2 regions of the Lysinibacillus sp. RC46 genome follow, and region 1 is predicted to be linked to the other one. Evidence: riboswitches for the same ligand, from Rfam matches in the RefSeq annotation. Region 1 holds a riboswitch; the other holds the start of a gene.
What was found. A riboswitch is a leader RNA that binds a small molecule or an ion and turns the genes downstream of it on or off. The one in region 1 is predicted to bind S-adenosylmethionine.

Region 1 (4,218 bases):
AAAAAATCATGATCCTTCTTTTGGACAAAAGCTGTTGTTGGTACGGGTATCTCCTGAGCAATTTTCTGCATGGTCGACTCAGGTATTGGTGAATCAAGTAAACAGACTGCTGCGGGATTTCCCTTATAAAGTTCTGTAGTAAAAGCATTGACGATAAAATACGAGACTTTATTCAATTTTCCTCACCTCATATACTATTGGGCTCTAGACAATTACTAAAAAAAGTAATATTATGTGCATCATATCTTTAATAATTATTATATTCTGAAAAAGGTGGACATGCATGGAATTCTCAAAAAAACTACAGCTACTTCCAACTCAATTTTTTGCAGCACTTGTGCAAAAAGTAAACGCTGCTCTTGCTGAAGGGCGTGATGTTATTAATCTTGGTCAAGGTAATCCAGATCAACCCACTCCTCCACATATTATTAAAGCATTGCAGGAGGCGGCAGAAAATCCTCAAAATCATAAATACTCTCCATTTCATGGCATAGCAGAATTACGCCAAGCAGCTGCAAGTTTCTACAAACGCGAATACAATGTTGACATTGATCCTGACACAGAAGTAGCTATTCTCGGTGGTACGAAAATTGGTCTTGTTGAGTTACCGTTAGCCGTTTTAAACCCTGGTGATACTATGCTATTACCCGATCCTGGATATCCAGATTACTTATCAGGTGTCGTATTAGGCGATGTTAATTTTGAAGTTATGCCTCTTTTTGCAGAAAATAATTTTCTGCCTGATTATAATGCTTTATCCGATGCAGTAAAAGAAAAGGCGAAGATGCTTTACTTGAATTACCCGAATAACCCAACTGGCGGTACTGCAACACTTGAATTTTTCGAGGAAACAGTACGCTTTGCAAAAGAGCACAATATTATCGTAGCACATGATTTTGCCTACGGGGCGATTGGATTTGACGGCAATAAACCTATCAGCTTCCTGCAAGCTGACGGTGCAAAAGATGTCGGTATCGAAATGTATACATTATCCAAAACGTATAATATGGCAGGCTGGCGCATTGGTTTTGCAGTTGGTAACCCTGATATTGTTGCAGCCATTAACCTTATTCAAGATCATCTATTTTGTAGTCAATTCCCTGCCGTGCAACAAGCCGCGGCAGTTGCACTTACTGCTTCCCAGAGTTGCGTGGATAAGCTAAGTGCGACTTATGAGCGTCGACGAAACGTACTGATCGAAGAAGCTCAGCGAATTGGTTGGCAAGTAACAGCACCGAGAGGCTCTTTCTTTGCATGGCTCCCTGTTCCATTAGGTTTTACGAGTGAACAATTTGCCGATTTATTGCTCGACAAAGCTGATATCGCAGTAGCTGCAGGCAATGGCTTCGGTCAATATGGTGAAGGCTATGTGCGGGTTGGCTTACTTGTTAGCGAAGACCGCTTACGTGAAGCGATCAGTAGAATTGAAAAATTAAACTTATTTAACTCATGAAGTAGACTCTACCCGAAAAACTGTTCCATTAGCTCAAACTTGCTATGGGAACAGTTTTGTCTCTTTCTTGCGGATTCTTTCGCAACTAAATATTATAACAAAATAAAAAATTTTAAAAATTCAATTGACTTACTATATCCTATAATTTATATTAGTTCTATCGGATTTACAAAAAAATATTATAAATCTCTTATCAAGAGTAGCTGAGGGACTGGCCCTATGAAGCTCGGCAACCTCCTTTTTTAAGGAAGGTGCTAAATCCTGCAAACGATCATCGTTTGAAAGATAAGAGAGGACACTTTTTTATGAGCCTCTCTTAATTTTTTTAAGAGAGTTTTTTTTATTTTCAAAAACCGATAAAAAAACTTTGGAGGTATGTTTCATGAAAAAGAAAAATAAAATTTTATTAGGTTTAGCAAGTCTCACATTAGTAGCAGCATTAGTAGGCTGTGGTACTAAAGAAAATAGTAAGGATAGTCAAAGTAAGGCTATTAATGAAAATAAGATTGTAGTAGGTGTAACTTCTGGTCCACACGAACAAATTGCTGAGGTTGTAGCAAAAGTTGCCAAAGAAAATGGCTTAGAGGTAGAAGTAAAATCTTTCTCTGATTATGTTTTACCAAATACATCGTTAGCAGAGGGCGATCTTGATGTAAACAGTTATCAACACAAGCCATTCCTCGAGACATTTAACAAAGATCACAATACAGATTTAGTGCCAGTTGGAAAAACAATTTTAAATCCTCTAGGCATATACTCTGAGAAATATAAATCATTTGATGACGTTCCTGATGGTGCAACGTTCGGATTACCAAATGATCCAACAAACGGGGCTCGTGCTCTATTTGTCCTTCAAGAGGCGGGCTATATTAAATTAAAAGACGGTGCAGACTTAACAGCATCTATTCGCGATGTGGAAGAAAACAAAAAGAATTTGAAATTCATTGAATTAGAGGCTGCACAAATTCCAAAACAGCTTAGTGAAGTAGATGTAGCAGCTATTAATACAAACTTCGCTCTTGATGCTGGCATTAATCCTAAAAAAGACTCCATTCTTTTAGAATCTACGGACTCTCCATATGTGAATTACATTGTAGTACGTGCCGAAAACAAAGATGACCCAACGATCAAAAAATTTGTTGAAGCTTATCAATCTGATGAGGTACGCAATTTTATTGAAAAAGAATTCCAAGGCTCTGTAATTCCAAGCTGGTAAGTGACGATTAAGGACCATTCATAAAATCAAGAATCTGCGGGACTCCTACAGGAAAGCTAGCAGATTCTTGATTTATAGAAGGACTAAGAAAGGAGATATCACCGTATGATTCAACTAGAAAATATAACAAAAGAATTTAAAACTAAAAATGGTATCGTCAAAGCAGTAGATGGTATTAACTTGCATGTCAAAAAAGGTGAAATTCATGGGGTTATTGGCTACAGTGGTGCAGGAAAAAGTACTCTTATTCGCTGTGTCAATTTATTAGAACGTCCAACAACAGGAAAGGTATTAATCGATCATGTAGATATTACTTCCCTTTCTCTAAACGACCTTCGCAAAACTCGTCAAAAAATCGGGATGATATTCCAGCATTTTAACCTTTTAAAAACAGCGACTGTTTACAACAATATCTCGGTACCATTAAAGCTTCTAGGCTATAACGACTCCGAAGTGAAAAAACGCGTTGCAAAATATGCAGAAATTGTTGGCCTAACAGAGAAATTAGATAGCTATCCTAGCCAGCTTTCAGGTGGTCAAAAGCAACGTGTCGCTATTGCACGTGCCCTTGCCCAAGAGCCTGAGATTTTGCTCAGTGATGAAGCGACAAGTGCACTCGACCCCGAAACAACTGACGCCATTCTTGAGCTTCTCTTGAAAATTAATCGCGAGCTAGGCATCACTATTTTACTCATTACACATGAAATGAATGTTATTCAAAAAATTTGCGACGATGTATCTGTTCTTGAATCAGGGGCGGTTGTGGAATACGGCTCTGCTATAGACCTATTTTCAAAGCCTCAGCATCCAACGACACGAAAGTTTTTAAATACCATTTCTCAACGTAATTTATCCCCTTCCCTTATCGAGCAATTAAATGTTTCAGGAAGTGTTATTCGTTTAACATTCCTTGGTGAAAGTACAGGGAAACCATTACTAGCAGAAGTGAGTAAAGTTTATGATGTTCAACCGAATATTTTAACCGCCAATATCATTGAATTAAAAAACGGCATTGTCGGTAATATTGTCGTGCATCTACACGGTGAAGCACATATCGTAGAAAAAGCACTTAAGTATTTTACAGAAAACGGAGTAAGCGTTGAGGAATTAGGAGGCGAATTAAATGAATAGCATTCAAAGCTTCTTTGCAGATTGGTCAGATGTTATTGGGAAATCCATTATCGAAACCTTCCAAATGGTCGGGATTTCATTATTTTTCTCTATTTTAATAGGGATCCCATTAGGGCTTTTAATTGTTTTAACTCGCCCAGGACAATCGTTTGAAAATAAATTTCTCTATCAATTTTTCAATTTATTTATTAATATTATCCGCTCTGTACCGTTCATTATTTTACTATTCTTCATTTTACCGTTTACGAAGCTAATCGTCGGCACAACTATTGGTGTAAAAGGTGTTATTGTACCGCTTGTTGTTTATACAACGCCTTATATTGCGCGACTTATGGAAACTGCACTTTTAGAAGTTGATCCGGGTGTTGTGGAAGCTTATACAGCAATGGGTATTAAACGTCGTCATATTATTTGGAAT
Region 2 (4,218 bases), on a different contig from region 1:
GAAAGCACCAACTCTGCGTGATCATTACATTTGTTTTATTCTTTTGTAGACAAGCAAAAAGGGTGTGTAAGCTGTCATACTTACATACCCTTTTTTCGATACATTTTATTTTACTGGTACAACTGAGCCTTTCCACTCTTCAATAATGAAGTCTTGGATTTCTTTAGATTTTAATACTTCTATTAATTTTTTAATTTCTCGTTTTGTTTCATCACCAGCACGTACAGCGATAATGTTTACATATGGAGATTCTTTATCTTCAAGAGAAATTGCATCTTTCAATGGATTTAAGCCGTTATCGATTGCGTAGTTAGAATTGATAAGAACTGCATCACCTTCATTATTTTCATACATTTGTACAAGCATTTCAGGAGCTGTATTTGCATCGAATTTGAAGTTTTTAGGATTTTCTACAATATCCTTAAGTTCAGCAGATGTTTTATTTACTCCATCCTTAAGTTTAATTAAGCCCTTAGCTTCTAATAATGAAAGCATACGTCCATGATCTGCAACTGAGCTAGAAAGTAAAATTGTTGCACCTTCTGGAAGATCCTCAAGAGATTTATATTTTTTAGAGTAAATACCGATTGGTTCAATATGAATACCACCAGCGTTTACAAAATCATAACCCTTTTCTTTAATTTCCTTCTCTAAATAAGGGATGTGTTGGAAATAGTTTGCATCAATTTCGCCAGATTCTAAATCTTGGTTTGGTAATACATAATCTTGATATGTTTCAATTTTAAGATCGATACCTTCTTTAGCTAAAATCGGTTTTGCTTTTTCCAAAATAACAGCATGTGGTGTATTAGAAGCACCTACTGTTAATGTTACATTCTCTTTACTATCACCAGCATCAGATGATGAGCTTTTTTCTTCTTTTTTACCAGCACCACAAGCGGCTAGAGCTAGTACTAATACAGATAAAAATAATCCTGTTAATAACTTCTTCATTTTATTACTCTCCCTTTTCCTATATAAAATATGTTAGCGGTATGAAACCGAGATAACCTTTTAGATGTTCATAGTATGATGCTCTTTTTAGCGTTTATCTGTTTTGGTTGTAATTAAGTCGCCAATCCATTGAATAATAAATACTACTATTAAGATTAAAATAGTTGCCATTAAAGTTACATCTGTGCGATTACGTTGGAAACCATCTAAGAATGCTAAGTTTCCTAGACCACCTGCGCCAATAATACCTGCCATCGCAGTATAACCAACAAGTGCTACAGCAGTTACAGTAAGACCAGAAATAAGCGCTGGTAACGATTCGGGAATTAATACTTTCCAAATAATCGTTGACGTTTTGGCACCCATTGAACGAGCCGCTTCAATAACACCTTTATCAATTTCGCGTAAGGCGATTAATACCATTCGCGCATAGAATGGTGCAGCTCCAATAATTAATGCTGGTAAAGCCGCATCTGCGCCACGAATTGTGCCGAGTAAAAATTTCGTAAATGGAATTAATAAGATAATCAATACGATAAATGGAATCGAGCGGAAAATGTTAACGATTGATCCTGTTAAAAAGTTTACAATTTTGTTGGCCCATAGTTGGTTGGGACTTGATAAAAATAATAAGATTCCAATTACTAATCCAAGTATAAATGTGATGACCGTAGAAATTGTTGTCATATACAATGTTTCATACGTAGCGTCCCACATTTTTTCCCAGTCGACATTCGGAAAAAGACTAGTTAGCATTTGTAATCACCTCCGTTTGTACTTCGACTGTATTTAAGTAACTCAGTGCAGCAGCAACATTCGCCTCTGAGCCATCAATTTGCACAATAAGTGTACCGTACGCTCCATTTTTCGTTTGCGAAATATTACCATGTACAATACTTACTTCTACATCAAACTGTTTCACAAGATGTGAAATGACAGGCTGCTCTGTTTTTTCTCCTACAAAGATTAGCTTAACAAGTTGTCCATTAGGGTAATTTTCTTTAATTTGTGCCACTGTTTCCTGTGTTTCCTTCGTATCTGTAATTTGAGAAACGAATTTTTTCGTAATGGCTGCTTGTGGAGCTTGGAATACTTGTAATACTTCACCACGTTCTACAATTTCACCAGCTTCCATAACCGCTACACGATGACAAATCTTACGGATAACGTGCATTTCATGTGTGATTAACACAATCGTTAGACCTAATCGTTCGTTAATATCGACAAGTAGATCAAGAATAGCATCTGTTGTCTCCGGATCGAGTGCAGATGTTGCCTCATCACATAACAATACCTCTGGGTTGTTAGCAAGTGCACGAGCGATACCTACCCGTTGTTTTTGTCCCCCCGAAAGTTGTGATGGATATGCTTTTTCGCGCCCTTCCAAGCCAACTAGTGTAATCAATTCATTCACACGTGCTTCCCGTTTGGCCTTTGGCACACCTGCGATTTCTAATGGGAAAGCGATGTTTTCGGCAACAGTTCTAGACCAAAGTAAATTGAAATGTTGGAAAATCATACTAACCTTTTGTCTAGCATCCCTAAGCTTTTGTCCCTTTATGGACGAAAACTCTTGATTGTTAACCGTCACCTTACCAGATGTAGGCTTTTCTAAACCATTTAACAAACGAATCATTGTACTTTTACCAGCGCCACTATAGCCGATAATGCCGAAAATTTCACCTTTATTAATAGAAAGGTTGACGTCTTTAACTGCTGTTAATTCGCCATTCGTAGTTTTGTATTTCTTCGTAATATTTTGAAGATTGATCATAGCGAATTCTCCTTTTCTTATATCAATTATGCCTCGGCATAATTGTTGCTGTCGCTTCGCTTTCGCACAGATAAACATTACGTCCGGAATCGGCTTTGTGCTTAGGCCTGCAGATGTTTTTTGCGCGAAAGCGTAGTGCTAACGCAGCAACAGCAGCACCGATGCAGGTCAGTTAGCCATTATCGCATGGATGCGATGGTTTTAGGCTAACATCCTCTAAGCACTCCTTTTCGATTCCAGGACACCCGCTGAAAGAAATTAAAAAACCCCTTCACTTAAAGACAAGTAGAAGGGGTCACGTACATATACGCTAAACCGTTCTCTCATCTGTCAAAGATAAATCTTTGGGTGATTTGGCACCTTTTCACGTTTGTGATGGTTGCCGGGCTTCATAGGGCACTTCCCTCCGCCGCTCTTTATAAGAGTTCGATATATTTATTGTTTTTTTAATATATTTGTTACTTTACCATGTGATTAATATTCAGTCAATTAGTTTTTTAACAATTCGTATAAATATGGTACGGATTGGAAGGCATAAACCTTTTCTATCACTTCTCCGCCTTCACATACGAGTAAACATGGTACACTTTCGATTTTATTATCATAAGCTATTTGCTCTATAAAATTAATATTCGCCTTACCAACCTGTAGCTGTGGCAGCAATTGCTCAATAACCGCCATCATTTTCGATGCAACTGCGCACGTTCCACACATTGGCGTATATAAATAAAAGGCAGCCTTTTCACCGGACTGGATAGCCGTGTTCCACTGCTCTTTTGACCATTCTTCCATCTTTTTTCACGCAACCTTACAAAATATATTCATTATGGATTGAGAAATGTGCACGAAGCAATATCGCCGCTAACACTTTCCTCGGAGTTGTCTCAACTTCCTTATATGTTGGCATCGTACGTAAATGCTCAGCCTCTGGATAATGTCTGTCCATTAATGCCCGTAGCTTATTACCTGATGTATCTGCATCAAAAAATGTATAAAGCTCACAACCCTCATATGGATCGAGTAGCTCTTCTAATTGATGCACACCAATTGTACCATTTGTACAAAGTATTTTTACGTCTTCATTTAAAATAGGTTCGATTTGAAGTTTATCCGATCGGCCTTCGACAATTAAGCATTTTCCCTCGAACATCACGCCACCCCCATTTAGACATATCCCTTATAATTCATTATATCAACAAACCTTGTCGTTGATACAGTTAGATACCTATTAATAAGGGAATATACTTGCATTTACCTTACCAACTATAGTGGCAGGATGGTTAAGATAAAAAAAAACGTCGGTAGTTTCCGACGTTTTTCTGATCAATTATGCCTCGACATAATCGCGTCAGGAATCGGCTTTGTGCTTAGGCCTGCACGACGCAGGTCAGTTAGCCGTTATCGCATGGATGCGATGATCTTAGGCTAACATCCTCTAAGCACTCCTTTCCGATTCCATGACATCCGCCGGAGGCTTTAACTTCTTTTAG

Region 2: linked by a shared signal. The riboswitch ahead of ABH966_RS10600 (methionine ABC transporter ATP-binding protein) and the one ahead of ABH966_RS26650 (MetQ/NlpA family ABC transporter substrate-binding protein) in region 1 are both predicted to bind S-adenosylmethionine.

Annotation. Positions count from the first base shown of each region.
Region 1 covers NZ_JBGCCF010000062.1:1,645-5,862, forward strand. Annotated here, with positions in the region: gene ABH966_RS26640 (PhzF family phenazine biosynthesis protein) at 1-176, opposite strand, end outside; gene ABH966_RS26645 (pyridoxal phosphate-dependent aminotransferase) at 284-1,453, shown strand; SAM riboswitch class I at 1,641-1,745, shown strand; gene ABH966_RS26650 (MetQ/NlpA family ABC transporter substrate-binding protein) at 1,836-2,669, shown strand; gene ABH966_RS26655 (methionine ABC transporter ATP-binding protein) at 2,775-3,800, shown strand; gene ABH966_RS26660 (methionine ABC transporter permease) at 3,793-4,218, shown strand, end outside.
Region 2 covers NZ_JBGCCF010000009.1:113,922-118,139, forward strand. Annotated here, with positions in the region: gene ABH966_RS10590 (MetQ/NlpA family ABC transporter substrate-binding protein) at 106-954, opposite strand; gene ABH966_RS10595 (methionine ABC transporter permease) at 1,042-1,710, opposite strand; gene ABH966_RS10600 (methionine ABC transporter ATP-binding protein) at 1,700-2,728, opposite strand; SAM riboswitch class I at 3,049-3,153, opposite strand; gene ABH966_RS10605 (thioredoxin family protein) at 3,218-3,520, opposite strand; gene ABH966_RS10610 (toprim domain-containing protein) at 3,537-3,878, opposite strand.